DNA from 3 places in the Bradyrhizobium sp. CCGB20 genome. Region 2 is predicted to be linked to each of the others. Evidence: predicted binding sites of a transcription regulator. Region 2 holds the regulator's gene; each other region holds the start of a gene.

Region 1 (10,699 bases), 4.7 Mb from region 2:
GATCTTGGGCATCGGGGGCTTCCATAAATAACTGACAGATCGATCGTTTTGGCTGTTGGCCAAAACCTGCCTGCAGAAGGTTTGTCAAAATAAAAAGCGATCAGTCAGTCATTTTATAGCCAAAGCGGATTTTGGTCAAGGTCCTGCCATCTGAGCCGGGAAAGAGGAGGTCTATGCCGTTGTAACGCGCCGACAAGGCGCCGCTGCGGCCCCCGATCGCGCTCGGCTAGAACAGCCGCCCACCGTTTGGCACCGGCTTGCCCGGCTGCACCAGCACGACCTTGCCATCCGCATCGGGGAAGCCGAGCGTCAGCACTTCCGAGACGACCGGGCCGATCTGGCGCGGCGGGAAGTTCACGACGGCTGCGACCTGCTGTCCTACCAGCGTCTCGAGCGGATGGTTTTCGGTGATCTGCGCCGAGCTCTTGCGCACACCGATCGCGGGGCCGAAGTCGATCCACAGCCGCCAGGCCGGCTTGCGCGCCTCGGGGAACGGTTTTGCATCGACGATGGTGCCGACACGGATATCGACCGCGAGGAAGCTGTTGAAGTCGATGGTCGGCGAGGCCGTGGCGGCGGGATCGTGGGTGACGTGCATGCTGTGTCCGTTGGAAGAGCGAGGTTCGTTGGCAATATTGTCGCGCGAAGCGGAGTTTCGTACAACATGCGCACTTGACGATACGACGCATGCACGAGGGACGTCTTGCCCAACATCATCTATGGCATCAAGAACTGCGACACCATGAAGAAGGCGCGCGCCTGGCTCGACAGCCATGGCGTCGCATACGAGTTCCACGACTACAAGGCAGCGGGCGTCGAGAAGGACAAGCTCAAGCAGTGGAGCGACAAGGCCGGCTGGGAGACGCTGCTCAATCGCGCCGGCACGACCTTCAAGAAGCTGCCCGATGCCGACAAGGAAGGCCTCACCGAGAAGAAGGCGCTGGCCTTGATGCTAGCGCAACCATCGATGATCAAGCGGCCGGTGCTCGAGGTCGGCGGCAAGCTGCTGGTCGGCTTCAAGCCGGAGATCTATGCCAAGGATATAAAGACCAAGTAGGTCGGCGCCCAATCGCGGTGAAAAGTCGCGCTGATTCCTAGTTCAGCTCGACGATCTCGGTGGTGACGCCGGGCTGTTCGGCGAACTCGACCACATCGGCCGCCGCGATGCGGCCGGGAGCGCGATGGAAGAGATCTCGGTCGATCACCGCGCGCAATTTCGGGCGCGGCAGCGCGTCATTTCCGCGCATCAGATTCTTGATCTCGAAGCCGCCGTCCTCGCAGAACGTCTTGAGCGAAGCGATGACGTGGCAGACCTTGCCATCGGTCTGGAACGGCAGCAGCAGGCGCTCATAGGCGACGACGCGTCCATAGATGTCGTCGACGTCGGCAATGCTGTAAACCGGAAGCCCGCGTGCCACGCATTCATGATAGATCGGCATCACGAAGGGCGCGAGCCGCGGTCCGATATAGTCGTCGAGCAGAACGCCCTTGCCGGTATGTCCATAGGCGCGAGAGATGCGCGTGCCTTCGCTCTGGATGGTGAGTCGCGGCGCCGGTGCAGAGATCTCCACCGTATAATAGATGAGATCGGACAGCTCTTCCTCGAGCCGCGCGGGCTGATACTCCCAGATCGCCGGTGCCATCTGCTCGCGCGCATAAAGTCGCAGCCACGTGTTGAGGAGATCACGCTGCCTGATCGACTTGACGACGGAAGGAGCGGCGCTTGCAAAATCCAAGACAATATTCCCGGCGCATAAAGCCCGCACATGATGCCGCTTGCGGGAAAATTTTCTATGAAGGCTGGCGCGCGGGATGAAAGACCGTTAACGACGGCTTGATGACCGGTGCCTTGCGAACCGGGAGGCCGGGCAGGCACGACATCAAAACGCGTCCGACTAAGGGAGCATAAGCCTCCCGGCCGGAGACCTGATCTGCTCAGCTTTCCGCCTTGCCTAACCCCCGTCACCTCCGGCATATTCCGCGCCCGGAGGCGGCGTTCCGGGACAGGCTCCAAGGCCTCCGGAAAGCCGAAGCAACTAAGGACAGCCACGCGCATTTCGCGGGCAGGGGGAAATCTGTTTGGCCGATGAGTTCATTCTCGAAACGGAAGGCTTGACCAAGGAGTTCGCGGGCTTCTTCGCCGTCCGCGACGTTGCGCTCAAGGTTCGCCGTGGGAGCATTCACGCGTTGATCGGGCCGAACGGCGCCGGCAAGACGACGTGCTTCAATCTTTTGACCAAGTTCCTCAAGCCGTCGGCCGGGAAAATCCTGTACAAGGGACAGGACATCACCGCGATGGCGCCGGCTGACGTCGCCCGCATGGGGCTGGTCCGTTCATTCCAGATCTCGGCGGTATTTCCGCATCTCACCGCGCTGGAGAATGTTCGTGTCGCGCTTCAACGCCAGCACGGCAGCTCGTTCGATTTCTGGCGCTCCAAGTCCGTGCTCAATCGCTTCAACAACCGCGCGCTGGAACTGTTGAACGATGTCGGCCTCAGCGAGTTTGCCAATACGCCGGCGGTCGAGATGCCCTATGGACGCAAGCGCGCACTGGAGATCGCAACGACGCTCGCGCTCGACCCGGAGATGATGCTGCTGGACGAGCCCATGGCCGGCATGGGCCACGAGGACATCGACAAGATCGCGGCGCTGATCAAGCGCATCTCGGCCAAATATACCATCCTGATGGTCGAGCATAATCTGAGCGTCGTCGCCAATCTCTCCGACATCATCACCGTGCTGACGCGCGGGCAGGTGCTGGCGCAGGGCAATTACGCCGAGCTCACCAAGGACGAGCGCGTCAAGGAAGCCTATCTGGGAGCCGGTCATGCCTGAGACTGCAATCGCGGACGCTCCCGCAAAGGCCGCAACCGGCGGCAACATCCTCCAGGTCCGCAACCTGGAAGCCTGGTATGGCGAGTCGCACATCCTGCACGGGATCAATTTCGACGTGAACGCGGGCGAGGTCGTCACCCTGCTCGGGCGCAACGGCGCCGGCAAGACGACCACGCTGAAATCGATCATGGGCATCATCGGCAAGCGCACCGGCTCGGTGAAGTTCAACAACCAGGACATCATCCGCGCGACCTCCGACAAGATCGCGCGGATGGGTATCGCGTTCTGTCCGGAGGAACGCGGAATTTTCTCCAGTCTCGATGTGCGAGAGAATTTGCTGCTGCCGCCGGTGGTCCGCGCGGGCGGATTGCCGCTCGAGCAGATCTTCGATCTGTTTCCGAACCTAAAGGAACGTCTCAACAGCCAGGGCACCAAGCTCTCCGGCGGTGAGCAGCAGATGCTCGCGATCGCGCGCATCCTGCGCACCGGCGCGAGCTTCCTGATGCTGGACGAGCCGACCGAAGGTCTTGCGCCTGTCATCATCCAGCAGATCGGCCACACCATTGCGCGGCTCAAGAAGGAGGGCTTCACCATCCTCCTTGTCGAGCAGAACTTCCGCTTCGCATCCACCGTCGCCGACCGTTATTACGTGGTCGAGCACGGCAAGATCATTGACGGATTTTCCAATTCGGAGCTTGCCGCCAACATGGACAAGCTCCACACCTATCTCGGCGTCTAGAACGGCCAAGACTCGAACGGCCAACAGAAAACGGCGAAGAGAAAATTCACAAGGGAAGTAGCATGAAGACAAAGTCGATTGCATCGTTTCTGCTCGGCACGGCGTTGGCCGTGACCGCCGCCGGCGCAGCCTTCGCGCAGGACAAGACCGTCAAGATCGGCGCGCTGTCCGATCAGTCCGGCCTCTACGCCGACCTCGGCGGTCCGGGCTCGACCGTGGCCGCGCAGATGGCCGTTGAAGATTCCGGCCTCGCTGCGAAGGGCTGGAAGATCGACATCATCTCGGGCGATCACCAGAACAAGCCCGACATCGGCACCGCGATCGCGCGGCAGTGGTTCGACGTCGACAAGGTCGACGTCATCGTCGACGTGCCGAACTCCGGCGTGGCGCTCGCCGTCAACAACGTCATCAAGGAAAAGAACGGCGTCTACATCAACTCCGGTGCGGCGACCTCGGATCTGACCAACGCGCAGTGCTCGCCCAACACCGTGCACTGGACCTACGACACCTACATGCTGGCCCACACCACGGGCCAGGCGCTGGTGAAGGCCGGTGGTGACTCCTGGTTCTTCCTGACCGCGGACTACGCCTTCGGTGCGGCGCTGGAGCGCGACACCACGGCCGTGGTCACCGCCAATGGCGGCAAGGTCGTCGGCGGCGTCAAGCATCCGCTGAACACGCCGGACTTCTCGTCCTTCCTGCTCCAGGCGCAGGCCTCCAAGGCCAAGATCATCGGCCTTGCCAATGCCGGTGGCGACACCACCAACACGATCAAGCAGGCGGCCGAGTTCGGTATCGTCAAGGGCGGCCAGAAGCTCGCGGCGCTGCTGCTGTTCCTCACCGACGTCAAGGCGATTGGTCTGGAGACCGCGCAGGGCCTCAACTTCACCGAGACCTTCTACTGGGACATGAACGACCAGACCCGCGCCTTCTCCAAGCGCTTCGCCGCGAAGATGAAGAACAATGCTCCGCCCACCATGGTGCAGGCCGGCGTCTATGCGGGCGTCCGCCACTATCTCAAGACGCTGGAAGCGCTCGGCGGCAATCCTCATGACGGCGTCAAGGTCGTCGAGAAGATGAAGTCGATGCCGACGGAGGACGATCTGTTCGGCAAGGGCGAGATCCAGCCCAACGGCCGTACCATCCACAACGCCTATCTGTTCGAGGTGAAGAAGCCCTCCGAGTCCAAGGGACCGTGGGACTTCTACAAGCTCGTCGGCACGGTGCCGGGCGACCAGGCCTTCACGCCGCTCTCCGAGAGCAAGTGCGCGCTGCTTAAGAAGTAAGACAATAGCCCGCAGGCCTTGAACCGGCCTGCGGGTGACTTTCAGGGGAACGCCGAAGGGACCGGGTGCGGGATCGATGCAGGCTCTTTACGCTCAGCTACTGGTAGGACTGATCAACGGCTCGTTCTACGCGCTGCTCAGTCTCGGGCTCGCCGTGATCTTCGGCATGCTCAACATCATCAATTTCGCCCATGGCGCGCTCTACATGATGGGTGCGTTCGTCGCCTATTTCCTGCTGAACCTCGGCGGCATCAACTACTGGTGGGCGCTGCTGCTGGCGCCCATCATCGTCGGCATCTTCGGCATGATCCTGGAACGGACCATGCTGCAATGGCTGACAGGGCTCGACCACCTCTACGGCCTGCTGCTGACCTTCGGCATCGCGCTGATCGTGCAGGGCGTGTTCCAGAACTATTTCGGTTCCTCCGGCCTGCCTTACGCCATTCCGGACCAGCTCAAGGGCGGCATGAATCTCGGCTTCATGTTCCTGCCGATCTACCGCGGCTGGGTCGTCATCTTCTCGCTGGTGGTGTGCATCGCCACCTGGTTCCTGATCGAGAAGACGCGGCTCGGTGCTTACCTGCGCGCCGCCACCGAAAACCCGACGCTGGTCCGCGCGTTCGGCATCAACGTGCCCCGCATGATCACGCTGACCTACGGGCTCGGTGTCGGACTTGCCGCGCTCGCCGGCGTGCTCTCGGCGCCGATCAACCAGGTGCGGCCGCTGATGGGCGCAGACCTCATCATCGTCGTGTTTGCGGTGGTCGTGATCGGCGGCATGGGATCGATCATGGGCTCCATCATCACCGGCTTTGCGCTCGGCGTGATCGAGGGCCTGACCAAATATTTTTACCCCGAGGCCTCCAACACCGTCGTCTTCGTGCTGATGGTGCTGGTGCTCTTGGTGAAGCCAACGGGATTGACGGGAAGGGCGGCCTGATATGACAGCCTTGACGGACGACACGCTGCCGGTAGCCCCGCGCGCCATTCGTGACGAGATGATCGTGTTCGTGGTGATGGCACTGCTGCTGGCCGCGGTGCCATTCAGCGGCATCTACCCGTTCTTCGTGATGCAGGCGCTGTGCTTCGCGCTGCTCGCCTGTGCCTTCAATCTTCTGATCGGCTACGGCGGCCTGCTGTCGTTCGGTCACGCGATGTTCCTCGGCACGGCCGGCTATTGCAGCGCGCATGCGCTGAAGGTGTGGGCGTTGCCGCCGGAGCTCGGCATCCTCGTCGGCATTGCCGCGGCTTTCGTGCTCTCGATCATCACCGGGTACATCTCGATCCGCCGCCAGGGCATCTATTTCTCGATGATCACCCTGGCGCTGTCGCAGCTCCTGTACTTCATCTACCTCCAGGCGCCGTTCACCCATGGCGAGGACGGCATCCAGGGCATTCCGCAAGGGCGCATGTTCGGCTTGTTCGATCTGTCCAAGCCGACGGTGCTTTATTACGTCGTGCTGGTCGGTTTCCTCGCCGGCTTCCTGCTGATCTACCGCATCATCAACTCGCCGTTCGGCGAAGTCCTGAAGGCGATCCGCGAGAACGAGCCGCGTGCGATCTCTCTCGGATACCGGACCGATCAATACAAGTTCCTGGCGTTCGTCCTGTCGGGCACGCTGGCGGGCTTTGCCGGCGCGCTGAAGGTGTTCGTGGCACAGAATGCCTCGCTCACCGACGTGCACTGGTCGATGTCGGGCGAAGTCGTGCTGATGACGCTGGTCGGTGGTCTCGGCACCATCTTCGGGCCCGTGATCGGCGCCTTCGCGATCATCGCGATGCAGCAGTATCTGGCGGGTTTCGGCCAGTGGGTGACGGTGATCCAGGGCTCGATCTTCGTGATCTGCGTGCTCACCTTCCGCCGCGGCGTCATCGGCGAAATCGCGCATTACTTCCGGCGATCGCTCTAAGTAGTTGATTTCAAGTCAATTTACCTAGTGCGTGAAAGCGGTGGATGATCCGGTTCCGCGGGCGTGAGATGACACGCGCGCGGATCGAAAATGGTCTATGACAGTTTTGTGACGGCCGTTCAGGCCGGGCCATTTCCAACCGGTAGTCTCTCCCCATGATGCGATGGTTTCGCGCTTTCCTGCCCAAGGAAGAACGGTTCTTCGACCTGTTCGACCGCCACGCCCAGACCGTGATCCAGGGCTCGATCGCGCTTCAAGGCATGCTCAACGGTGGCGAGGAGACGCCGGTCTACTGCCAGCGTGTCAATCAGTTCGAGAACGACGCCGACAACATCACCCGTGAGGTGCTGACGGCGGTGCGCCGCACCTTCATCACCCCTTTTGACCGCGGCGACATCAAGAATCTCATCACCTCGATGGACGATGCCATCGACCAGATGCAGCAGACCGCCAAGGCCGTGATGCTGTTCGAGGTCCGTACCTTCGAGCCGCCGATGCGGGAGATCGGCGCTCTTCTGATCGAATGCGCCAATCTGGTCGGCCGCGCGCTGCCGCTGATGCAGTCGATCGGCCCGAACGTCGCGATGCTGACCGCGATCACGGAAGAGCTGGGCAAGCTGGAGGGCCGGGTCGACGATCTCCATGACATCGGGCTGAAGGAATTGTTCCTCAAGCACCGTGACGGCAGCGCGATGGATTTCATCGTCGGCGTCGAGATCTACGACCATCTCGAGAAGGTGGCCGATCGCTTCGACGACGTCGCGAACGAGATCAACAGCATCGTCATCGAGCAGGTCTAGCGCATGATCCGGAAAAGTGTGCAGCGGCTTTCCTTCGCGACAAACGCGGAACGCGTTTGCGCGGAGATCATGCGCCGACTTTAAGGCGGGGGCCGCGCTGTGGATGCTGCGTTGGGTCTTCCCGTCCTGGTCGGACTGATCGCCGTCGCGCTGCTGTTCGACTTCCTGAACGGCCTGCACGACGCCGCCAATTCGATCGCGACCATCGTCTCGACCCGCGTGCTGCGGCCGCAATTCGCGGTATTCTGGGCCGCGTTCTTCAATTTCATCGCCTTCATGGTATTCGGGCTGCACGTCGCCCAGACCATCGGCACGGGCATCATCGACCCCGCGGTCGTCGATGCCCAGGTGATCTTCGCGGCGCTCGTCGGCGCGATCGTCTGGAACCTCGTGACCTGGGGGCTCGGCATCCCGTCCTCATCGTCGCACGCGCTGATCGGCGGCCTCGTCGGCGGCGGCATGGCCAAGGCGGGGATCTCGGCGGCGGTGTGGAGCGGCCTGTCCAAGGCGGTGCTGGCGATCGTGCTGTCGCCGCTGGTCGGCTTCCTGTTGGCCATGATGCTGGTGGCGATCGTGTCCTGGCTCTCGGTGCGTTCGACGCCGTTCGCGGTCGACCGCGCCTTCCGCATCCTGCAATTCGCCTCCGCCTCGCTGTATTCGCTGGGGCATGGCGGCAACGACGCGCAGAAGACCATGGGCATCATCGCCGTGCTGCTCTATTCGCAGGGCCATCTCGGCGGCGAATTCTCGGTGCCGTTCTGGGTGGTGCTGTCCTGCCAGGCCGCGATGGCGCTGGGTACGCTGATGGGCGGTTGGCGCATCGTCCGCACCATGGGCCTGCGCATCACGAAACTGACGCCGATGCAGGGGTTCTGTGCCGAGACCGGCGGCGCCGCGACGCTGTTCATGGCGACCTTCCTCGGCGTTCCCGTCTCGACCACGCACACCATCACCGGCGCGATCGTCGGCGTCGGCGCGGCCCGCCGCGTCTCGGCGGTGCGCTGGAACGTCGCAAGCTCGATCGTCTACGCCTGGGTGATCACCATCCCGGCCTCGGCCATCGTCGCGGCACTGACCTGGTGGGCGGTCCAGATATTCAAGTAACCAGCTTCAGCCCGATGATGCCGGCGACGATCAACCCGATGCTGGCGAGGCGGAGTGCGGTGGCGGGCTCGCCGAACAGGACAATGCCCAGCGCCGCGGTGCCGACCGCGCCGATACCGGTCCAGACGGCATAGGCGGTTCCAATGGGCAGCGATTTGAGGGCGAGGCCGAGCAGGAGCACGCTACCGGCCATGGCCGCGAGCGTAAGGACGGACGGAACGAGCCTGGAAAAGCCCTCGGTGTATTTAAGCCCGATCGCCCAGCCGACTTCCAGGAGGCCAGCGACGAACAGGATGCTCCAGGCCATGACGACCCTCCATTCAAGGCAGGGTCGTCCCCGCGGCTGATGTGCTGATGAGCAGGAAGGCCGTCCTCCCCGGGAACGATATGGGGCTGGCCGAAGGGCTCCGCAATCACCAAATGAGGCTTGATCAGGCCCATTTTCCCTGCCAAACGCTCCCGCCATGTCCGACATCGCCATATCAGCCGACTCGCCGGCCCGTTCCCCGCTTGCCACCGAAGTGGCGCGGCGGCGCACCTTCGCGATCATCTCCCACCCGGACGCGGGCAAGACCACGCTGACCGAGAAGCTGCTGCTGTTCGGCGGTGCCATCAATCTCGCCGGCCAGGTCAAGGCCAAGGGCGAGCGGCGCAACACTCGCTCGGACTGGATGAAGATCGAGCGCGAGCGCGGCATCTCGGTCGTGACCTCGGTCATGACCTTCGAGTTCGAGGGCCTCGTGTTCAACCTCCTGGACACGCCGGGCCACGAGGACTTTTCGGAGGACACCTACCGCACGCTCACGGCCGTCGATTCCGCCGTCATGGTGATCGACGCCGCCAAGGGCATCGAGGCGCGCACCCGGAAGCTGTTCGAGGTCTGCCGGCTGCGCGACATTCCGATCATCACCTTCATCAACAAGATGGACCGCGAGAGCCGCGACGTGTTCGAGCTGCTCGACGAGATCGAGAAGACGCTGGCGCTCGACACCACGCCGATGACGTGGCCGGTCGGCCGCGGCCGCGACTTCCTCGGCACCTATGACGTCGCCAATGGCGGCGTGCGCCTGCTCGAAGGCGGCGGCGCCAAGACTGGCGCGGCACAGCAGATCGAGATCGAGGAGCTGGCGAAGCTCAACGCCAATCTCGACGTCTCCGCGGTGAAGGACGAGCTCGAGCTCGTCACCGAAGCGTCGAAACCGTTCGAGCTCGGCGCATTCCGCGAGGGCCATCTGACGCCGGTCTATTTCGGCAGTGCGCTGCGTAATTTCGGCGTCGGCGACCTTCTGGAAGGTCTCGGCAAGTTCGCGCCCGAGCCGCGCGCGCAGGAGAGCGACCAGCGCAAGGTCGAGGCGACCGATCCGCGCATGAGCGCCTTCGTGTTCAAGATCCAGGCGAACATGGATCCGAACCATCGCGACCGCATCGCCTTCGCGCGACTATGCTCGGGAAAACTCAGCCGCGGCATGAAGGCCAAGCTGGTGCGTACCGGCAAGAGCATGCCGCTGTCGAGCCCGCAATTCTTCTTCGCGCAGGACCGCTCGGTGGCGGACGAGGCCTTCGCCGGCGACGTCGTCGGCATTCCCAATCACGGCACGCTGCGCATCGGCGATACGCTGACCGAGGGCGAGGATTTCACCTTCGTCGGCGTGCCGAGCTTCGCGCCGGAAATCGTCCGCCGCGTGCGTCTCACCGACGCGATGAAGGCGAAGAAGCTGAAGGAAGCGCTTCAGCAGATGTCGGAAGAGGGCGTGGTGCAGGTGTTCCGCCCGCGCGACGGCGCGCCGGCGCTGGTCGGCGTGGTCGGCGCGCTCCAGCTCGACGTGCTGAAGGCGCGGCTCGAGGCTGAATATTCGCTGCCGGTCGAGTTCGAGGTCAGCGAGTTCCAGCTGGCGCGCTGGGTGTCGTCCGAAGATCGCAAGAAGCTCGACACCTTTATCGCCGCCAACACCTCGAGCATCGCCGACGATGTCGACGGTGATCCCGTGTACCTGGCGAGGAACGAGTTCTATCTCGGCTACGCCA
Region 2 (10,699 bases):
GCGGATGGCGCTTCGCTCCCCTGTATGGAGACCAGCATGAATTTCATCAAAACCATCGTCGCTGCTGGCTTGGTCGCCGCATCGACGACGGCGGCCTTTGCTGCCGACATCACGGGTGCAGGCGCGACGTTCCCGTTCCCGATCTATTCGAAATGGGCTGACGCCTACAAGAAGGAGACCGGCAACGGTCTGAACTACCAGTCGATCGGTTCGGGCGGCGGCATCAAGCAGATCCAGGCCAAGACCGTGACCTTCGGCGCCAGCGACGCTCCGCTCAAGGCCGAGCAGCTCGAGAAGGACGGTCTCGTCCAGTGGCCGATGGTGATGGGCGCCATCGTTCCCGTCGTCAACATCGAGGGCGTGAAGCCCGGTGAGATGGTGTTCGACGGCGAGACCCTCGCCAGCATCTATCTGGGCAAGATCACCAAGTGGGACGACGCCGCGATCAAGAAGCTCAACCCGAACGTGAAGCTGCCGTCGGAAGCGATCACCGTGGTCCGCCGCTCGGACGGCTCGGGCACCACCTTCAACTTCACCAACTACCTCGCCAAGGCCAGCGCGGACTGGAAGAGCAAGGTCGGTGAGGGTACGGCGGTCGAGTGGCCGGTCGGCGTCGGCGCCAAGGGCAACGAAGGCGTGTCGGGCAACATCAGCCAGACCAAGAACTCGATCGGCTACGTCGAGTACGCCTATGCCAAGCAGAACAAGCTGACCTACACCGGCCTCGTCAACAAGGCCGGCAAGCCGGTGCAGCCGACGGTCGAAGCCTTCCAGGCGGCCGCTTCCAACGCCGATTGGGCCAAGGCTCCGGGCTACTATGTCATCCTGACCGACCAGCCCGGCGAGAAGTCCTGGCCGATCACCGCGGCGACGTTCATCCTCATGCACAAGGCAGCCACCGACAAGGCGGCCTCGCAGGAAGCCATCAAGTTCTTCCGCTGGGCCTTCAAGAACGGCGGCAAGGCGGCTGAAGAGCTCGACTACATCCCGATGCCCGAGGGCGTCGTGACCCTGATCGAGAAGACCTGGGCTGCCGAGATCAAGAGCTAAGCGCCCTTGTCCCGGACACGGCGCCGGGATCTCAAAAGACGTCCGCTCCGGATCGGCATCGCGCCGCATCCGGAGCGCAAGACCAACAACGAGACCAACAACAAGCGTATATAAACGGGCACAGGGGATCGGCGTGGCAGAGATGGCCGTTCAGAGCGATGTAATCGACGACGCCGGACCGTATGACCGCGCCAAGGCCTTGAGCGCGTTCAAGCTCGGCGACGTCACCTTCTACTGGATCACGCGGCTCTCCGCGATCTCGGTGCTCCTGATCCTCGGCGGCATCATCCTTTCGCTGATCGTCGGCGCCTTCCCGGCGATGAAGGAATTCGGCATCTCCTTCCTGTGGACGCAGCGCTGGGCGCCGTCGGCCGATCCACCGGTTCTCGGCGCGCTCGGACCGATCTACGGCACGCTCGTGACCTCCTTCATCGCGATGCTGATTGCCATTCCCGTGGGTCTTGGCATCGCCATCTTCCTCACCGAGCTCTGCCCGCAATGGGCGCGCCGCCCGATCGGCATGGCGATCGAACTGCTCGCCGGCATTCCTTCGATCATCTACGGCATGTGGGGCTTCTTCGTGCTGGGCCCGTTCCTGGCCAACACGTTCCAACCCTTCATGATCAGGATCTTCGACGGCGTCCCCGTGCTGGGGGCGATCTTCGCAGGTCCGCCGTCCTATCTCAGCCTGTTCAACGCCTCGCTGATCCTCGCCATCATGGTGCTGCCCTTCATCACCTCGATCTCGGTCGACGTGTTCAAGACGGTGCCTCCGGTCCTCAAGGAGGCCGCCTATGGCGTCGGCTGCACCACCTGGGAAGTCGTCCGCAGCGTGGTGATCCCCTACACCCGCGTCGGCGTCATCGGCGGCGTCATGCTGGCCCTGGGTCGCGCGCTCGGCGAGACGATGGCGGTGACCTTCATCATCGGCAACTCGTTCCGCATCTCGTCGTCGATCTTCGCGCCGGGCACCACGATCTCGGCGGCGATCGCGTCCGAATTCGCCGAAAGCGACGGCCTGCACCAGTCCGGCCTGATCCTGCTCGGTCTCCTGCTGTTCGTGCTGACGTTCTTCGTACTCGCGGCTGCCCGGCTGATGCTGATGCGGCTGGACCAGAAAGCGGGGAAGTAACATGAACCCGATCTATTCACGCCGCCGCCGCAAGGACATCGTGATCCGCGGGCTCTGCTTCGGCGCCGCCGCCTTTGGCGTCACCTGGCTCGCGCTGATCCTGGTCACGCTGCTCTACAACGGCCTTGCGGGTTTGAACCTCGAGATCTTCGTTGCGGACACTCCGCCTCCGGGTTCGACTGAAGGCGGCTTGCGCAACGCGATCGTCGGCTCGCTGATCATGACCGTGCTCGGTGTCGGCATCGGTGCGCCGCTCGGCTTGTTCGCCGGTACCTATCTCGCCGAGTACGGCCGCAACGACAAGCTGACCTCGGTGATCCGTTTCATCAACGACATCCTGCTTTCGGCGCCCTCGATCATCATCGGCCTGTTCATCTACGGTGCGGTGGTGGTGCCGATGCGCGGCTTCTCGGCGATCGCCGGCAGCCTTGCGCTCGCCGTCATCGTCATTCCGGTGGTGCTGCGCACGACCGAGGACATGCTGCTGCTGGTGCCGAACGCGCTGCGCGAGGCGGCGTCCGCGCTCGGCCTGCCGCGCTCGCTGGTGATCAAGCGCATCGCTTATCGTGCCGCCCGCTCCGGCCTCATCACCGGCGTGATGCTGGCTACCGCCCGCGTCGCCGGCGAGACCGCGCCGCTGCTCTTCACCGCGCTGTCGAACCAGTTCTTCAGCCTCGGCCTGAACAAGACGATGGCGAACCTGCCGGTTACCATCAACAACTTCGTGCAGAGCCCCTACGCCTACTGGAAGCAGCTCGCCTGGAGCGGCGCCTTGCTGATCACGTTGACCGTGCTTGCCCTGAACATTGGCGCGCGCCTCCTTAGCGCCGAGAGGACTGCAAAATGAGCGAAATGTCTGTTTCCGTCAGTACGCCCGCCGTTCAGCACGGCTCGCAGCCGCTGCCCGAGGCGCCCGCCAAGGTGACGGTTCGCAACCTCAACTTCTACTATGGTGAGCACCACGCGCTGAAGAACATTAACCTGGCGCTCGGCACCAACCGCGTCACGGCGTTCATCGGCCCGTCGGGTTGCGGCAAGTCGACCCTGCTGCGCATCTTCAACCGGATGTACGACCTCTATCCGGGCCAGCGCGTCACCGGCCAGCTCATGCTCGACCAGACCAACATCCTCGACCCCAAGCTCGACCTCAACCTGCTGCGCGCCCGCGTCGGCATGGTGTTCCAGAAGCCGACGCCGTTCCCGATGACGATCTACGAGAACATCGCGTTCGGCATCCGTCTCTACGAGAAGATCTCGAAGTCCGAGATGGACGACCGCGTCGAGAAGGCGCTGCGTGGCGGCGCGCTGTGGAACGAGGTCAAGGACAAGCTCAACGCCTCCGGCCTGTCGCTCTCCGGCGGCCAGCAGCAGCGCCTCTGCATCGCCCGCACGGTCGCGGTGCGGCCCGAGGTCATCCTGTTCGACGAGCCCTGCTCGGCGCTCGACCCGATCTCGACCGCCAAGGTCGAGGAGCTGATCCAGGAGCTGTCCGAGAACTACACGATCGCGATCGTCACCCACAACATGCAGCAGGCGGCGCGCGTCTCCGACAAGACCGCCTTCATGTATCTCGGCGAGCTGATCGAGTTCGACGACACCAGCAAGATCTTCACGTCGCCGACCGACCGGCGCACGCAGGATTACATCACCGGCCGGTTCGGCTGAGGAGACGGGACATGGGTTCTGAACATACCGCAAAGGCCTTCGATACCGACCTCCAGGAACTCACCCGCCTGGTCGCGGAGATGGGCGGGATCGCCGAGCGCATGATCGTCGATTCCGTCGACGCGCTGATCCGCCGCGACGTCGCGCTCGGTCAACGCGTCGTCGCCATCGATGCCGATCTCGACGCACTCCAGAAGAAGATCGAGGAGCGCGCCGTGCTCACCATCGCGCGCCGCCAGCCGATGGCTGTCGATTTGCGCGAGATCGTCGGTGCCATGCGCGTCGCGACCGATCTCGAGCGCATCGGCGACCTCGCCAAGAACATGGGCAAGCGCGTCGCGGCGCTGGAGACCGATTTCCATCCGCTCAAGCTGTTCCGCGGCCTCGAGCACATGACCGACCTCGTGCAGCAGCAGGTCAAGTCGGTGCTGGACGCCTATGCCGCGCACGACCTGCCGGCGGCGATGGCGGTGTGGAAGGGCGACGAGGAAGTCGACGCCATCTGCACATCGCTGTTCCGCGAACTCCTCACCTACATGATGGAGGATCCGCGCAACATCTCGTTCTGCATCCATTTGATGTTCTGCGCCAAGAACATCGAGCGCATCGGCGACCACGCCACCAACATCGCCGAGACCGTGTTCTACATGATCGAGGGACAGGCGATCACCGACAAGCGGCCGAAGGGCGACATGACGACCTTCGCCACGACGGTTCCGAATACTTAAGGAGCGACGACCCGATGGGCGCACGCATTATGGTGGTTGAGGACGAGGAAGCTCTCACCGAGCTGCTTCGCTACAATCTCGAAGGCGACGGCTATGACGTCGAGACGGTGATGCGCGGCGACGACGCCGACACCCGTCTCAAGGAGCACATCCCCGATTTGATCGTGCTCGACTGGATGCTGCCGGGACTGTCCGGCATCGAGCTGTGCCGGCGGCTTCGTACCCGCCCGGAGACCAAGCAGCTCCCGATCATCATGCTCACCGCGCGCGGCGAGGAGAGCGAGCGGGTGCGCGGACTTGCGACCGGCGCCGACGACTACATCGTCAAGCCGTTCTCGGTGCCCGAGCTGCTGGCGCGCGTGAAGGGCCTGCTGCGGCGCGCAAGCCCGGAGCGGCTCGCAACCGTGCTCGCCTATGGCGACATCGAACTCGACCGCGACAAGCGCCGCGTGGCGCGCTCGGGCCGGCCGATCGATCTTGGTCCGACCGAATATCGCCTGCTGGAGTTCTTCCTGGAGCATCCGGGCCGGGTGTTCTCGCGCGAGCAACTGCTCGACAGCGTCTGGGGCCGCGACATCTATATCGACGAGCGTACCGTGGACGTACATATCGGCCGCTTGCGCAAGCTGCTCAATCTCGGCCGCGAGCAGGACCCGATCCGCACCGTCCGCGGCGCCGGCTACGCGCTCGATGATCGCTTTGCGAAGGCAGAGCAGGCGTAGGGTTTGCGGCGTGACGTTGGCAGACTGATCCAGCGGGCTGCCGCCGCATTCTCCGGTGTCGTCCCTGCGAAAGCAGGGACCCATAACCACAAAGAGTGGTTTGGCGAAGACTCGGAGTGACCATCCCGCGGGATAAGTGCGCCTTGGGATTATGGGTCCCTGCTTTCGCAGGGACGACATCCGATTTGTTGAACCGTCTTAGCGCGACCACTGGCCGCGCGCTGATGACCTCAGCGTGGACCCGGCTTCGCCGGCGCGCGCCGGCGATCCGCTGCGGGCTGATACGCCACGCGCGAGTGCTGGGCGCAGTAGGGCAGGCCGGAGAGCGCCTTGCCGCCGCAGAAGAAGAAATCCGGGCTCGAGGGATCGCCGACCGGCCAGTGGCAGGTCGCCTCGTTCAGCTCCAGCAGCGACAGCCGCTGGCTCATCGGCACCACGTTGTCGTAGGTGACCGGTTCGGCCTCGACCTCGACCTCGAAGGCCTGCGCCAGCGCGGTGTTGCCGCGCGCGATCGGCCGGGTCACCCGCATCATGTGCTGCGCGGGACGCGCCTTGCGCGGCCGGGGCGCTGCGGACGAGGGGCTCTTTGCGCGGCCGGACAGGCCGAGCCGGTGCACCTTGCCGATCACCGCGTTGCGGGTCACGTTGCCGAGCTCAGCGGCGATCTGGCTGGCCGAAAGTCCGGCCTCCCAGAGCTTTTTCAGCTGCTCGACGCGATCATCTGACCAGGTCAAAACCGTCATTGCACCCTTTCCTCCGCCGGCGCCTGCCATCCTGGGGCCGCACAGCGAATGCCTAAGCTTCGAAAAACCCGTGCCGTCAGAATCCCTTAAGGCTCGCCGGGCGCGCCAGATGCGCCCGAACGCTTACGCCGGTACATGAGGACTTAGAGGATCAGAACTGCTGCACGAGATGTCGTATCTGACAAGCCAAACGCTACAATATGGCGTGACTCACGCGCAAGAGTCCGCCGACTCGCTTCCACATGTTCCGTCGCGAAAATACGCAAAATCACCACCGCAAGACTACGGATTCAGCATTTCGCGAGGCTTTCCAGGCGGCATTGACACCCGTTTCACCAGGCATAAGATGGTCCTGCGTGCCGCCCTTAAAAGGCGGCACGTTTCGTTTTCCGGGCCGGTCAATGGTGCGTTGCGCAATGCACGCTCACACCGTCCGCAACAATCAAGTGATCGTCATGACTAACAGCGCAGCGCCGCATTTGCTCCCCGTTTTCGCCAGGTCCGACCTCGGTTTCGAGCGCGGCGAAGGCTGCTGGCTGATCGCGACCAACGGCGAGCGTTATCTCGATTTCACCTCGGGCGTGGCGGTGAATGCGCTCGGCCACGCGCATCCTGCGTTGGTCAAGGCGTTGCAGGAGCAGGCCGCCAAGCTCTGGCACATGTCGAACCTGTTCCAGAGCCCGGATGGCGAGAAGCTTGCGGCGCGTCTGTGCAACGAAAGCTTCGCGGACTTCGTGTTCTTCTGCAATTCCGGCGCTGAAGCGCTGGAGGGTGTGATCAAGCTGGTCCGCCATCATCACTTCTCCAAGGGGCATCCGGAACGTTATCGCATCATCACCTTCGAGGGCGCCTTCCACGGCCGCACGCTGGCAACGCTGGCTGCGACGGGGTCTGCAAAATATCTCGAAGGTTTTGGTCCGCCGATGGACGGTTTCGACCAGATCCCGCACGGTGACATCGAGGCCGTGAAGAAGGCGATTGGTCCGCAGACCGCCGGCATCCTGATCGAGCCGATCCAGGGCGAGGGCGGCGTGCGTTCGGCGACCCCCTCCTTCCTCAAGGCGCTGCGCCAGCTCTGCGACGAGAAGGGCCTGCTGCTCGCGTTCGACGAGGTGCAGACCGGCATGGGCCGCACCGGCGATCTCTTTGCGCACAGGCGCACCGGCGTCACGCCTGACGTCATGTCGCTGGCGAAGGCGCTCGGCGGCGGCTTCCCGATCGGCGCGGTGCTGGCGACTGCGGATGCGGCTTCCGGCATGGGGCCCGGCTCGCACGGCTCAACCTTCGGCGGCAACCCGCTGGCGATCTCGGCTGCGAACGCCGTGCTCGACGTCATGCTCAAGCCCGGCTTCTTCGATCACGTGCAGAAGATGTCGCTGCTGCTCAAGCAGAAGCTCGCCTCCGTGATCGACCGTCATCCCGACGTCGTCAGCGAAGTGCGCGGCGAAGGCCTCCTGATCGGCATCAAGGCCGTGGTGCCCTCCGGCGATCTCGTCGCGGCGCTGCGCGACCAGAAACTGCTCACGGTCGGTGCCGGCGACAATGTCGTGCGTTTCCTGCCGCCCCTGATCGTCAGCGAAGCCGAGATCGAGGACAGCGTCGGGCGGCTCGAACGCGCCTGCACTGCGCTTGCGGGCACCAAGCGGGCGGCAAGCTGATGAGTAACTCCCCCAAGCACTTCCTCGATATCAACGAGCTGCCGCTGTCGGAGCTCAAGCGCATGCTCGCCGCATCCTCCGCGATGAAGGCGAAGCAGAAGGCGCAGCAGCCCGTGAAGCCGCTCGAAGGCAAGACGCTGGCGATGATCTTCGAGCGCCCCTCGACCCGCACGCGCGTGTCGTTCGACGTCGCGATGCGCCAGCTCGGCGGCGAGCCCATCATGCTCACCGGCGCCGAGATGCAGCTGGGCCGCGGCGAGACCATTGCCGACACCGCGCGCGTGCTGTCGCGCTATGTCGACGCCATCATGATCCGCATCCTCAATCACGAGGCCTTGCTGGAGCTTGCGGCAAACGCCACCGTGCCGGTCATCAACGGCCTGACGCGCCGTTCGCACCCTTGCCAGGTGATGGCCGACCTCATGACCTATGAGGAACATCGCGGCCCGATCGAGGGCCGGACGGTGGCCTGGACCGGCGACGACAACAATGTGCTGGCGTCCTGGGCCCATGCGGCCGAGCGCTTCAAGTTCAAGCTCAACGTCGCAACGCCGCCCGAGCTCGCACCGAAGAAGGTGATGCGCGACTTCATCAAGGCGACCGGGGCGTCGATCGTGCTCGGCACCGATCCCGAGGCCGCCGTGCATGGCGCCGACTGCGTCGTCACCGACACCTGGGTGTCGATGGGCGACAAGGAAGGCGAGCACCGTCACAACGTGCTCAAGCCCTATCAGGTCAATGCCAAGCTGATGTCGCTGGCCAAGCCCGATGCGCTGTTCATGCACTGCCTGCCCGCCCATCGCGGTGAGGAGGTCACCGACGAGGTGATCGACGGCCCGCAATCGGTCGTGTTCGACGAGGCCGAAAACCGCCTGCACGCACAGAAGGGCATTCTGGCCTGGTGTTTCGACGCGGTGAAGTAGGTTCGTCGGAGGCCGGCTGCCGACCTCACATAGAGCTGTCGTCCCTGCGAACGCAGGGACCCATACCGCGGAAGCTCTCTTGTGGCAGGCTGGCCGAGGCTAACAGTCTTCGCCAAACTGTAGCCTGTGGTTATGGATCCCGGATCGGCGCTCCGCTTCGCTACGCTTGTCCGGAACGACACTGAATTTGAGGCGGCCTGGTACGGTTCAACCTGCATCGGAACACACCACCCAGCGGCCCCTTCCATTTCCCGCCCTCCGACCCCAGATAGAGCGCCATGGTTTCCCAATCCCCTGACATGAATACCGGGCTCGAAGGCCCGGTTCGCGCACCATCAGCGGTTCCCATCGATGACGCTGTGCTGCCCTACGAGGTCGACGCGCTGGACGTGCGCGGGCGCCTGGTGCGGCTCGGTCCCGCGCTCGACGAGATCCTGACCAAGCACGATTACCCTGCGCCGGTCGGCAAGCTGCTCGGCGAGGCCATCGTGCTGACGACGCTGCTCGGCTCGGCGCTGAAATTCGAGGGCCGCTTCATCCTCCAGGCCCAGACCGACGGTCCGGTGTCGTTCCTGGTCGTCGATTACATGGCGCCGGATCGTCTGCGCGCCTATGCGCGCTACGACGCCGAGCGCCTCGGCGAGACAAAGGATTCCGGCACGCTGCTCGGTAACGGTCATCTCGCCATGACCATCGACCAGGGTCCCGACATGAGCCGCTACCAGGGTCTGGTCGCGCTCGATGGCGGCAGCCTGGAAGATGCCGCCCACGAATATTTCCTGCGCTCCGAGCAGATCCCGACGCGCGTGCGTCTCGCTGTCGGCGAGGAGTGGCGTTCGAGCGACGGCGGCAAGCATCGCTGGCGCGCCGGCGGCATGCTGATGCAGTTCCTGCCGAAGGCGCCTGAGCGCGCGCGGCAGGCCGATTTGCATCACGGCGATGCGCCCGAAGGCGTCGAGGCGCATGCTGTCGCCGAGGACGACGCCTGGGTCGAGGCGCGTTCGCTGATCGAGACCGTCGAGGACGTCGAGCTGATCGACCCCGAGCTCTCCGGCGAGCGACTGCTGTTCCGTCTGTTCCACGAGCGTGGCGTGCGCGTGTTCAATCCGCTGGTCCTGAAAGCGCAGTGCTCCTGCTCGCGCGATGCGGTCGCGTCGATGCTGAAGAGTTTTTCGCCCGACGACCGCGCCGCGATGGTCAAGGACGACAAGGTCGTCGTGACCTGCGAGTTCTGCTCGTCGGTGTACCAGTTCACGCCGGATGAAGCCGGCGTGGAAGGCGCGTAACAGCCGCGGTGCCGTAGCCCGGGTGAGCGCAGCGATACCCGGGATCCCACTCGCAAAGATCCCGGATTTCGCTACGCTCATCCGGGCTACGAGACCGTGCATTGACGGGCAGCACATCCTCCGTCATTGCGAGCGCAGCGAAGCAATCCAGAGTCTTTCCGCGGTGGCAGTCCGGATTGCTTCGCTGCGCTCGCAAGACGAGGTTGGGGAAGCTGCTCGCCAAGAACTCGGACATCGTAGGGTGGGCAAAGCGATGCGTGCCCACCAGCCCGCGCTAGTTCAACACCCGCTTGTTGTCCGGGCTATCCAGCGAGAACGTCGGCACGTCGATCTCGAAGCGTTCGCCGCTTTCGCTGACCATCAGGTAGCGGCCGGTCATGAAGCCCGAGGCGGTCGCGAGCGGCACGCCGGAGGTGTATTCGAAGCGCTCCCCGGGAGCCAGGGTCGGCTGCTCGCCGACCACGCCCTCGCCCCTGACCTCCTGCTGGCGGCCGGTGGCGTCGGTGATGATCCAGTGCCGCGTCTTCAGCTGCACGGTTTCGTCGCCGGAATTGGTGATGACGATGGTGTAGGACCAGAAATAGCGGGAGCGGTCAGCCGACGACTGCTCCGGAACAAAGTTCGGCTCGACGGTCACTTCGATCTGGCGGGTCACGGCGCGGTACATGGCCGCCATCATAACGAAAACCTGGCCGGGAACCAAACGCCCGCAAGCAGTTTTGGCGACATCGTGCCGCCAGAATTGCCGAGGAAGTAGACCCAATGTGATCCGGCCGCTTTGCGAGATAACGT
Region 3 (10,699 bases), 8.8 Mb from region 2:
GATCGAGGCGCCCATTTCGCGCAGCGTTGTGAACAGGCCGGTGCGCAGCGGATTGGTCATGACGTCGGACAGAACGACATCCGAGCCTTCGACGATCAACGCCGCAACGATCGGGAACGCCGCGGACGAGGGGTCGGCGGGCACAATGACAGTGGCACCGTGCAGCTCAGGCTGTCCCACCAGCGTGATGCGGCGGCCGTGCTGACCTTCCTGCGTCGAGGTGATCTCGGCGCCGAAATGCTTCAGCATCAGCTCGGTATGGTCGCGGCTGGCCTCGGCCTCGATCACAGTCGTGATGCCGGGCGCGGCCAGGCCCGCCAGCAGCACGGCCGATTTGATCTGCGCCGAGGCAACGGGGGTCTTGTAGGTGATCGGCAGCGGATCGCGCGCGCCCTGGACGGTCAGCGGCAGACGGCCGCCCTCGCCGCCGGACACCACCTTGGCGCCCATCTTCTCGAGCGGATCGAGGATCCGGCGCATCGGGCGGCTGCGCAGCGAGGCATCGCCGTCGAACACCGCCGAGATCGGGCAGCCGGCGACGGCGCCCATGACGAGCCGGCAGCCGGTGCCGGAGTTGCCGAAATCAAGCGGCGCCTTGGGCTCGGCAAAGCCGGCGACGCCCACGCCGTTCACCTTCCAAGCGAAATCGCCGGTGCGCTCGACCCTGGCGCCCAGCGCCTGCATCGATTTGGCGGTGTTGAGGACATCCTCGCCCTCGAGCAAGCCCGAAATCCGGGTCTCGCCGACCGCGAGCGCGCCCAGGATGAGCGCGCGGTGGGAAATCGACTTGTCCCCGGGCACCCGTACTTTTCCGGTCAGGGGACCGCTTGCGCGCGACTTCAGCGGCGTCGGCTTGTCGGAATCGGTCAAGTTTGTGTCCTTGAATAGGCCCGAAGCATCCCTGCGGGGCTCGCGGGGCAGGTATCACATGGTCTCCCCGCCGTCACGGGCATGTCTTTCTCCCGTAATGCGCTATTGACAGCGGGCCGCCAACTAGCCAAGTGAAGCACCGCTTTTCAGACATTCCCAGGATTCCTGCCGTGGCCAAGTCCGAACTCGGAACCAAACGTATTTGCCCGACCACGGGCAAGAAATTCTATGATCTCAACAAGAATCCGGTGATCTCGCCCTATACCGGCGAAGTCGTGCCGATCGCGCCCGTGGCGCCGGCTCGCGCGACCCGCGGCGCCGAAGCCCGCCACGCGGCGACCGCCGACACCGCGCCGGAGCCGGCAGAGGTCGAAGAGGTCTCGCTCGAGGAGGCCGATGCCGAGGAGAACACCGGCAAGGTCAAGGCCGTGGTGCCCGAATCCGAGGACGATATCGAGGTCGACGAGACCATCGACGACGACGATGACGATGATTCGACCTTCATCGCCGACGAAGAAGAGGGCGATGAGGACGTGACCGACATCATTGGTGATGTCGGAGGTGATGAAGAGACTTGAGATCAGCCCTGATCTGTGAAAAAGGGTGCACCGCGCGAGTCACCAGGCTCGCCGGTCGGGAGTGATCCACCAGGATCGTCCCATTTAAGGACTAAGGGGCCATAGCTCAGCTGGGAGAGCGCTTGCATGGCATGCAAGAGGTCGGCGGTTCGATCCCGCCTGGCTCCACCAGCCTTCGCGAAGCGAAGGTTGCCGCGGCGAAGCCCGATAGGGCAAAGCCGGGCTCTACAGAATTCCCCCTACTCCCCGATTACCGCATTGAGCCGGTCGCGCAGCGCGACGATCTCGTCCTTCATTGCGACCAGTTCCGAGACCGAGCAGTCCGACGCCGCGAGGACCGATTGCGGCACGGCCCGCGCCTTGTCCTTCAAGGCGTGGCCCTGCGCCGTCAGCGCGATCAGCACCTGACGTTCGTCCTCGCTCGAGCGTGTGCGCCTGACGAGGTGGGCAGCCTCGAGCCGCTTGAGCAGCGGCGTCAGCGTGCCCGAATCCAGAAACAGCTTTTCGCCGATGACCTTGACCGGCACGTCGTCGCGCTCCCACAGCACCAGCATCACCAGATATTGCGGATAGGTCAGGCCGAGCCGGTCGAGCAGCGGCTTGTAGACGCGGTTGAAGGCATGCGCGGCCGAATAGACCGCGAAGCAGATCTGGTTGTCGAGCCGCAGCGGCTGATCCGCTGCCGGGTGTTTCCGGGGCATGGAGAATCTCACGAGACTTTCCTCATTCTGGGGCCGGCCGCCGGCACATTCAATTGCGAACAATTAAATGTGAGGCGTCCCAATTTCAATTGCGCGCAATCTAATTGTTTGCGATACAGGCCGCACCCAACCCGAAGACCTGAGGAGACGAAAATGTCCGTGAACGTCCTCTACAAGACCAGCGCAAAAGCCACCGGCGGCCGCGACGGCCATGCCGCGACCCTCGACGGCGCGCTCGACGTCAAGCTCACCACGCCGAAAGAGCTCGGCGGCGGCGGCGGCGCCGGCAACAATCCCGAGCAGCTGTTCGCGGCGGGCTATGCCGCCTGCTTCATCGGCGCGATGAAGTTCGTGGCCTCGCAGGGCGGCCCGAAGGTTCCGGCCGACGCCTCGGTGACCTCGACCGTCGGCATCGGCCCGCGCTCGGCCGGCGGCTTCGGTCTCGACATCGACCTCGCGGTCTCGCTGCCGGGCCTCGCCCGCGCGGAAGCCGAGGCGCTGGTCGAGAAGGCCCACCAGGTGTGCCCGTACTCCAATGCCACGCGCGGCAATGTCGACGTTCGCCTGACGGTCGTCTGATCGAAGGGTGACTGGCTGGCCCGAGATCCCCCTCGGGCCGGCCGCTTCCGTTTGATTTTGCCACGTTGCGGGATAGCCGTACGGCGGCGCATACGCCCCCACGCAACAGGCCATTGCTGGCGTCCGCGAACCTCGCTAGGCCTGTGATCAAACGTCGACACAGGGGAAGCGAAGGCATGACTGAAGCCGTATTGGGCGCAATGAGCGGACTGCGCGTCATCGATCTCACGCGCGTGCTCGGCGGTCCCTACTGCACCCAGATTCTTGCCGACCACGGCGCCGACGTGATCAAGGTCGAGCCGCCCGCCGGCGACGAGGTGCGCGACTGGGGCCCTCCCTTCCACGAGGAAGACGCGGCCTATTTCATCGGCATCAACCGCAACAAGCGCTCGATCGGCCTCGACCTCGCCTCCGAAGGCGGCCGCGCCGTGCTGCTCAAGATGCTGGAGAGCGCCGACGTCCTGATCGAGAATTTCAAGCCGGGCACGCTGGAGAAATGGGGCATCGGCAACGAGGTGCTGCGCGAGAAATTCCCGCGCCTCGTGCATTGCCGGATCTGCGGCTTCGGCGCCGACGGCCCGCGCGGCGGCAATCCCGGCTATGACGCCATCATCCAGGCCATGACCGGCATGATCGCGGCCACCGGCTCGCCCGAGAGCGGGCCGATGCGGATCGGTGTGCCGCTGGTCGACATCACCACCGGCCTCTATGCGGCGATCGGTATCCTGATGGCGTTGTCGGAGCGGCAGCGCTCGGGCCAGGGCCAGTTCCTGGAGACGACGCTGTACGAGACCGGCCTTGCCATCATGCATCCGCACACCGCGAACTATTTCATGCACGGCAAGCCGCCGAGCCTGACCGGCAACGAGCATCCCAACCTCGTGCCCTATGCGATCTTCCCGACCAAGACCGACAACATCTTCATCGGCGTCGGCAATGACGGCACCTTCCGCAAGCTCGCCAAGGAGATCGGCAAGCCCGAGCTCGGCACCGATCCGCGCTTTGCCCGCAACAAGGACCGCATCGCCAATCGCGATGCGCTGCGCGCCGAGCTTGCCGCCGTGTTCAGCGAGCACGAGGCCGAGCCGTTGTGCAATCGCCTGCTCGCCGCGGGCCTGCCCGCAGGTCCCGTGCAGAAGATCGACCAGGCGTTGACCAACCCGCACACGATCGCCCGCGGCGATGTCATTGAGAAGGACTGGTACAAGGGCGTGGCCTCGCCGATCCGGCTCGATCGCAGCAAGCCGAGCCTGCGCCGGCTGCCGCCGAAATTCAGCCAGCACTCCCAGGAAGTGCTGGGCGAGTTCGGCTACTCCAAATCCGAGATCGACGCGATGGTCGAGCAGGGCACGGTCTGCGGCCCAGAGCGCAAGCGCTAGGGGCCCTCACCTCCTCACCCAAGTCATGCCGCACTGCGGCGCGGGCACGCCTGTGCACCGCGAACGGAGGAGGCTGCGCGCCCGGCATTCGCCTATTTGACGGCTTCCCTTTTCCAGCGCTTGCCGCTTTCGTTTCGGCCGCTTACACAGTCATGTGAACGTCATATGGCGCTGCTAGCGCAAGCGATCATTTTGACGGCCCAAGGGAGGTTTCTTGATGGCTCTTCGACACTTTGGCGCGGCTGCCGCGCTTGCAGTCACCGTTGGTTTTGGCGCTTCGCCGGCGTGGGCCGTGACCGAAATCCAGTGGTGGCACGCGATGACCGGTGCCAACAACGACGTCATCGTCAAGCTCGCCACCGACTTCAACGCGTCGCAGACCGACTACAAGGTGATCCCGACCTACAAGGGCAACTACCCCGATACGATGAACGCCGGCATCGCCGCGTTCCGCGCCGGTAACGCCCCGCACATCATGCAGGTGTTCGAAGTCGGCACCGCGACCATGATGGCCGCGACCGGCGCGGTGAAGCCCGTCTACAAGCTGATGGCCGAGGCCGGCGAGAAGTTCGATCCCAAGATCTACCTGCCCGCCATCACCGGCTACTACTCGACCTCCAAGGGCGAGATGCTGTCCTTCCCGTTCAACTCGTCGTCGACCGTGATGTGGGTCAACCTCGACGAGCTCAAGAAGGCAAACGTCGAGATCCCCAAGACCTGGCCGGAAACGTTCGAGGCCGCCAAGAAGCTGAAGGCTGCGGGTCATGACACCTGCGGCTTCTCCGGCTCCTGGGTTACCTGGGTCAATCTCGAGCAGCTCTCCGCCTGGCACAACGTGCCGCTCGCCAGCAAGGCCAACGGCCTCGACGGCTTCGACACCGTGCTGGAGTTCAACGGCCCGCTCCAGGTCAAGCATCTCGAAACCCTGGTCGAGCTCCAGAAGACCAAGGTCTACGACTATGCCGGCCGCACCAACACCGGCGAAGGCCGCTTCACCTCCGGCGAATGCCCGATCTACCTGACCTCGTCGGCGTTCTTCGGCAACGTCAAGGCGCAGGCCAAGTTCAACTTCACCGCCGTGCCGATGCCCTACTATCCGGACGTCAAGGGCGCGCCGCAGAACTCGATCATCGGCGGCGCCTCGCTCTGGGTCATGGGCGGCAAGTCGGCCGAGGAATACAAGGGCGTCGCGAAATTCCTGACCTTCCTCTCGGACACCGATCGCCAAGTCTACATCCACAAGGCCTCCGGCTATCTGCCGATCACCAAGGCGGCCTATGAGAAGGCCAAGGCCGAGGGCTTCTACAAGGATCAGCCCTATCTCGAGACCCCGCTGCTCGAGCTGACCAACAAGGAGCCGACCGAGAATTCGCGCGGTCTGCGCCTCGGCAACATGGTTCAGCTCCGTGACGTCTGGTCGGAAGAGATCGAGCAGGCGCTGGCCGGCAAGAAGACCGCCAAGCAGGCGCTCGACACCGCCGTCGAACGCGGCAACACCATGCTGCGCCAGTTCGAAAAGACCGCGGTAAAATAAGGCAAAGGCGCCGGCAGGCCATCGAGCGGCCTGCCGGCGCCACCCATCATGCAGAAACAGGCCATTTTCCAGTCGAAGCTATTGCCCTACGCGCTGGTTGCGCCGCAGCTCGCAATCGTCCTGATTTTCTTCTACTGGCCGGCCTTGCAGGCGGTGATCCAGTCCTTCCTGCTCCAGGACGCCTTCGGTCTGTCGAGCACCTTCGTCTGGTTCGACAATTACATCGAGCTGTTCAAGGACCCCGCCTATTTCGAGGCGATCGTCCGGACCTTCTTCTTCTCGTTCGCGATCGCGATTTCGTCGCTGTCTTTCGCGCTGCTGCTCGCGGTGATGGCCGACAAGCCGCTGCGCGGCTCGATGCTCTACCGCACGCTGCTGATCTGGCCCTATGCCGTCGCGCCGCCGGTCGTCGGCGTGCTCTGGATCTTCATGCTGCATCCCTCGCTCGGCGTGCTCTCGCGCTATCTGCGCGGCCTCGGCATCGACTGGAATCCGCTGCTCGACGGCAACCAGGCCGCTGGCTTGATCATCCTCGCCGCAGCCTGGAAGCAGATCTCCTATAATTTCCTGTTCTTCCTCGCCGGCCTGCAAGCCATCCCCAGATCCGTGTTCGAGGCCGCCGCGATCGACGGCGCCCGTCCGATGCGCCGGTTCTGGACCGTGACCTTCCCGCTGCTGTCGCCGACCATCTTCTTCCTGCTGGTCGTCAACATCGTCTACGCCTTCTTCGACACCTTCGGCATCATCGACACCATGACCCGCGGCGGGCCGGGAACGTCGACGGTCACGCTGGTCTACAAGGTCTATTCCGACGGCCTGCTCGGCGGCAATCTCGGCAGCTCCGCGGCGCAATCGGTGATCCTGATGGTCATGGTCATCGTGCTGACGGGAATCCAGTTCCGCTTCGTCGAACGCAAGGTGACCTACTGATGGTCGAGGAAGAGGGTTTTCGGCGCTACATCGCTCACGCCATCCTGTGGATCGGGATCGCGATCGTCGCGTTCCCGGTCTACATCGCGATCGTCGCCTCGACCCAAGACAACGCGCTGATCGCGAACGGGCAGATGTCGTTGCTGCCCGGCGGCCATTTCTTCGAGGTCTACTACCAGACCATCTTCGTCGGCACGAGCGGCTCGACCCGCGAGCCCGTCGGCAACATGATGCTGAACTCGCTGGTGATGGCGCTGGCGATCGCGATCGGCAAGATCGCGATCTCGATCATCTCGGCCTACGCGATCGTGTATTTCCGCTTTCCGTTCCGGATGGCGATCTTCTGGATCATCTTCATCACGTTGATGCTGCCGGTCGAGGTGCGCATCTATCCGACCTACAAGATCGTCGCCGATCTGCACATGCTCGACAGCTATGCCGGCCTCGCCCTGCCGCTGATCGCCTCCGCAACCGCAACGCTGCTGTTCCGCCAGTTCTTCATGACGGTGCCGGACGAGCTGCTGGAGGCCTCGCGCATCGACGGTGCCGGCCCCTTGCGCTTCTTCTGGGATACGCTGCTGCCGCTGTCGCGCACCAACATGGCGGCGCTGTTCGTGATCCTCTTCATCCTCGGCTGGAATCAGTATCTCTGGCCGCTGCTCATCACCACGCGCGACGACATGCAGACCATCCAGGTCGGCATCCGCAAGATGATCACCACCACCGACGCGCTGACCGAATGGCCGATCGTGATGGCAACCACCGTGCTGGCCATGCTGCCGCCGGTGTTCGTCGTCGTCGCCATGCAGAAATTGTTCGTGCGCGGCCTAGTCGAGACCGAAAAGTGAGTTTTCATGGCTAACGTCACCCTGCGCAACGTCCGCAAGACCTATACGGGCGGCTTCGAGGCCATCAAGGGCGTCAACGTCGATGTCGGCGACGGCCAGTTCTGCGTGCTGGTCGGCCCCTCCGGCTGCGGCAAGTCCACGCTGCTGCGCATGGTCGCAGGCCTCGAGACCGTCACCGGCGGCGAGATCGACATCGGCGGCCGCGTCGTCAACCAGATCGAGCCCGCCGATCGCGACATCGCGATGGTGTTCCAGAACTACGCGCTCTACCCGCATATGAGCGTCTACAACAACATGGCCTACGGCCTGCGCAACCGCGGCATGGCGGAAGCCGAGGTCAAGACCCGCGTCGAGGAGGCCGCGCGCGTGCTCGAGCTCGCGCCGATGCTGGAGCGCAAGCCGCGCCAGCTCTCCGGCGGCCAGCGCCAGCGCGTCGCCATGGGCCGCGCCATCGTGCGCCAGCCAAAAGTGTTCCTGTTCGACGAGCCACTGTCGAACCTCGATGCCAAGCTGCGCATCGCGATGCGCGTCGAGATTCGCAAATTGCAGCGCCGGCTCAACACGACGTCGATCTACGTCACCCACGACCAGCTCGAGGCGATGACGCTCGCCGACGTCCTGGTGGTGATGAACGGCGGCCAGGTCGAGCAGGTCGGCAATCCCCTGGCGATCTACGAGAAGCCGGCGACGACCTTCGTCGCCTCCTTCATCGGGGCACCGCCGATGAACCTGATGTCGACGCGCACTGAGGAGATCAAATCGCAGCTCGGTGGCGGCGCGAGCGAGGCCGGCATCCTCGGCATCCGCCCGGAGGATTTCGTCATTACCGACCAGACGCCGGCTGGCGGCGTCGCATTGCCGCTAACCGTGGAAGCGATCGAGCGCGTCGGCGCCGAAACCTTCGTCTACGGCACGCGGGCCCAGGACGAGCAACGCGTCGCCGCCACGCCCGGCGAGCTGCCGCCCGGCGAGGTCATCGTCCGCATCCCCGGAACCGAGGCCCCCGCCATCGGCGCGAGGATCCGCGTCGCCGCGGTGCGCCAGAAACTGCATCTTTTCAGCGGCGACGGCCGGAAGCGGATCGAGGCCTGACCGGTTCCGAGGGCCGGCCAGCAAAACTGCGAAAACAACCCCATGTACAGTAGCCATGGCATTGTTTTCATTGGGATAAATCACCCGCAGATTCGTCATGCCCGGGCTTGTCCCGGGCATCCGCGTTTTTGGGCTGCGAGCAAGGTCGTGGATGGCCGGAACAAGCCCGGGCCATAACGATCCGGAAGCACTTTACGCGATATTGGACAGGCCACGGGGCGGAGACGCCAATCCACAGCCCCCGGCTACCTGCTTGAACCCCCACAGAGATATGCCCATATTACTGACCAAGGGGCGCCGCTTCCGGGCCCTGAAATGCCAAAGTCGCTTCGAGAGGACTTTGTAAACTATGTCTCGTGTTCCAACGCTTTCCAGTCCGTTCCTTCTGGGTTTCGACGAGATCGAGCGCGTGCTCGACCGCGTCGTCAAAGGCGCCGACGGTTACCCTCCCTACAATATCGAGAGGTGTGAACGGTCGGACGGCCAGCCCGAGCGCCTTCGCATCACGCTGGCGGTCGCCGGATTCACCCGCGACCAACTCGATGTAACCATTGAGGAAAACCAGCTCGTGATCCGCGGGCGGCAGCAGGACGACAAGTCCCGGCAATACATCCATCGCGGCATCGCCGCGCGCCACTTCCAGCGCACGTTCGTGCTGGCGGAGGGGATGCTGGTGCTGGGTGCGGATCTCAGGAACGGGCTGTTGTCGGTCGATCTTGCCCGGCCTGAACCGGAGAGGATCGTTAAGACAATCGCTATCAATGAGCACGAATAATGGAACGAGTAGCGGACTCGACCGCTTAGTTTCGAGAGAGGAGTCGAGACCATGAGTGAAGGTCACGTTGCGTTCGAATACGAAGCCAAGAACGTCTCTCCGGAGACGCTGGCAACCCTCGGCGAAGGCCATATCGCCTATGTGAAGCAGATCCGCTCCGAGGATGTGCCCGGGCTGTTTCCCGAAGCGCCGAAGATCGCGCCGGGCCTCAAGCTCTTCGCGCTGCACGCCGCCGACGGTACGCCGATCATGCTGACCGACAGCCGCGAAGCCGCTGTCGCGAATGCCTGGAGCAACGAGTTGCAGGCGGTGAGCGTGCACTGAGCGCTACGCGCGCGCAGCTAACGAATTCAAATGCGCGGGCATGCCTCAGGGCGGCCCGCGTATTTTTTTTGGCGCCTCGCAGGCGTTTGCTAGTCGCCTGAGCGACCTGCCAGCCGCGCGCGGATGTCCGGCTTCAGCACCTTGCCCACTTTGGAGCGCGGCAGGTCATCCCAGACTTCGATCTGCTTCGGTGTCTTGACGCTGCCGATCCGCTGCTTGACGAAGGCCGCCAGCGCCGTCGCATCGACGCTTTGGCCGGCGCGGGGCTGCACCACGGCGACGATCCGCTCACCCCATTTCTCGTCCGCCAGCCCGATCACGGCGCAATCCTGCACCGCCTCATGCGCCCGCAGCGCGTTCTCGACCTCGATCGAGTAGACGTTGAACCCGCCGGTGATGATCATGTCCTTGGCGCGATCGACGATATAGAGGTAGCCGTCGTCGTCGATATAGCCGATGTCGCCGGTGTGGTGCCAGCCATGCGCGGAGGCCTCCGCCGTAGCCTCGGGATTTTTGTAATAGCCCTCCATCACCAGCGAACCGCGGACCACGATCTCGCCGCGTGCGCCTGATGGCAGCAAATTGCCGTCGCCATCCATGATGCCGGCCTGCACCAGCGGGCTGATCCGCCCGGCCGAGGTGAGACGCTCCATCGCGATCGTGCCGTCGGCATTGTAATGCTCGCCAGGTGCCATCATCGAGATCATCATCGGCGCCTCGGTCTGACCAAACAACTGCGCCATCGGCCCGATACGCTGGAGCGCCTCCGCAAGCCGCGCGGCCGAGATCGGCGCCGCGCCGTACCAGAAACATTGCAGGGACCCGAGCTTCGCGGAGTCGAGCTTCGGATGATCGAGCAGCATGTAGATCACGGTCGGCGGCAGGAAGGTGTGCGTCACGCGATAGCGCTCGATCAGATCGAGAAATTCGGCGATGTCGGGGTGATGCATGATCACGATGCGGCCGCCGAGCGCCATGATCGGGAAACACAGCACGCCGGCCGCGTGGGTCAGCGGCGCGAGCGCGAGATAGATCGGACGTCCCTTGAAAGGATAGCCCATCAGCGTCAGTGCCGTCATGGCCTCGATA

Evidence for each region. Region 2 encodes PhoB, which activates phosphate uptake and scavenging genes when phosphate is short. Its sites were predicted from a motif close to TGTCATNNANCTGTCAT; they were not measured.
Region 1: NLM15_RS19610 (DUF47 domain-containing protein) is a predicted target of PhoB. The motif match lies at 6,868-6,884, and genes of this name have one in related genera.
Region 3: ugpB (sn-glycerol-3-phosphate ABC transporter substrate-binding protein UgpB) is a predicted target of PhoB. The motif match lies at 4,256-4,272, and genes of this name have one in related genera.

What each region holds. Positions count from the first base shown of each region.
Region 1 covers NZ_JANADN010000001.1:4,267,353-4,278,051, forward strand. The annotation lists gene NLM15_RS19565 (TetR/AcrR family transcriptional regulator) at 1-12, opposite strand, end outside; gene NLM15_RS19570 (tRNA-binding protein) at 227-598, opposite strand; gene NLM15_RS19575 (ArsC family reductase) at 704-1,057, shown strand; gene NLM15_RS19580 (hypothetical protein) at 1,095-1,736, opposite strand; gene NLM15_RS19585 (ABC transporter ATP-binding protein) at 2,080-2,835, shown strand; gene NLM15_RS19590 (ABC transporter ATP-binding protein) at 2,828-3,574, shown strand; gene NLM15_RS19595 (ABC transporter substrate-binding protein) at 3,637-4,860, shown strand; gene NLM15_RS19600 (branched-chain amino acid ABC transporter permease) at 4,937-5,800, shown strand; gene NLM15_RS19605 (branched-chain amino acid ABC transporter permease) at 5,802-6,770, shown strand; gene NLM15_RS19610 (DUF47 domain-containing protein) at 6,926-7,570, shown strand; gene NLM15_RS19615 (inorganic phosphate transporter) at 7,670-8,674, shown strand; gene sugE (quaternary ammonium compound efflux SMR transporter SugE) at 8,667-8,981, opposite strand; gene NLM15_RS19625 (peptide chain release factor 3) at 9,139-10,699, shown strand, end outside.
Region 2 covers NZ_JANADN010000001.1:8,927,720-8,938,418, reverse strand. The annotation lists gene pstS (phosphate ABC transporter substrate-binding protein PstS) at 37-1,050, shown strand; gene pstC (phosphate ABC transporter permease subunit PstC) at 1,193-2,182, shown strand; gene pstA (phosphate ABC transporter permease PstA) at 2,184-3,029, shown strand; gene pstB (phosphate ABC transporter ATP-binding protein PstB) at 3,026-3,847, shown strand; gene phoU (phosphate signaling complex protein PhoU) at 3,859-4,575, shown strand; gene phoB (phosphate regulon transcriptional regulator PhoB) at 4,590-5,297, shown strand; gene NLM15_RS42135 (GcrA family cell cycle regulator) at 5,528-6,040, opposite strand; gene NLM15_RS42130 (aspartate aminotransferase family protein) at 6,496-7,698, shown strand; gene argF (ornithine carbamoyltransferase) at 7,698-8,621, shown strand; gene NLM15_RS42120 (Hsp33 family molecular chaperone) at 8,900-9,907, shown strand; gene apaG (Co2+/Mg2+ efflux protein ApaG) at 10,182-10,574, opposite strand.
Region 3 covers NZ_JANADN010000001.1:114,911-125,609, forward strand. The annotation lists gene aroA (3-phosphoshikimate 1-carboxyvinyltransferase) at 1-870, opposite strand, end outside; gene NLM15_RS00475 (TIGR02300 family protein) at 1,041-1,448, shown strand; tRNA gene NLM15_RS00480 (tRNA-Ala) at 1,544-1,619, shown strand; gene NLM15_RS00485 (MarR family winged helix-turn-helix transcriptional regulator) at 1,688-2,149, opposite strand; gene NLM15_RS00490 (organic hydroperoxide resistance protein) at 2,303-2,728, shown strand; gene NLM15_RS00495 (CaiB/BaiF CoA-transferase family protein) at 2,905-4,107, shown strand; gene ugpB (sn-glycerol-3-phosphate ABC transporter substrate-binding protein UgpB) at 4,325-5,641, shown strand; gene ugpA (sn-glycerol-3-phosphate ABC transporter permease UgpA) at 5,690-6,571, shown strand; gene ugpE (sn-glycerol-3-phosphate ABC transporter permease UgpE) at 6,571-7,419, shown strand; gene NLM15_RS00515 (sn-glycerol-3-phosphate import ATP-binding protein UgpC) at 7,426-8,511, shown strand; gene NLM15_RS00520 (Hsp20 family protein) at 8,861-9,286, shown strand; gene NLM15_RS00525 (DUF1150 domain-containing protein) at 9,338-9,610, shown strand; gene NLM15_RS00530 (AMP-binding protein) at 9,700-10,699, opposite strand, start outside.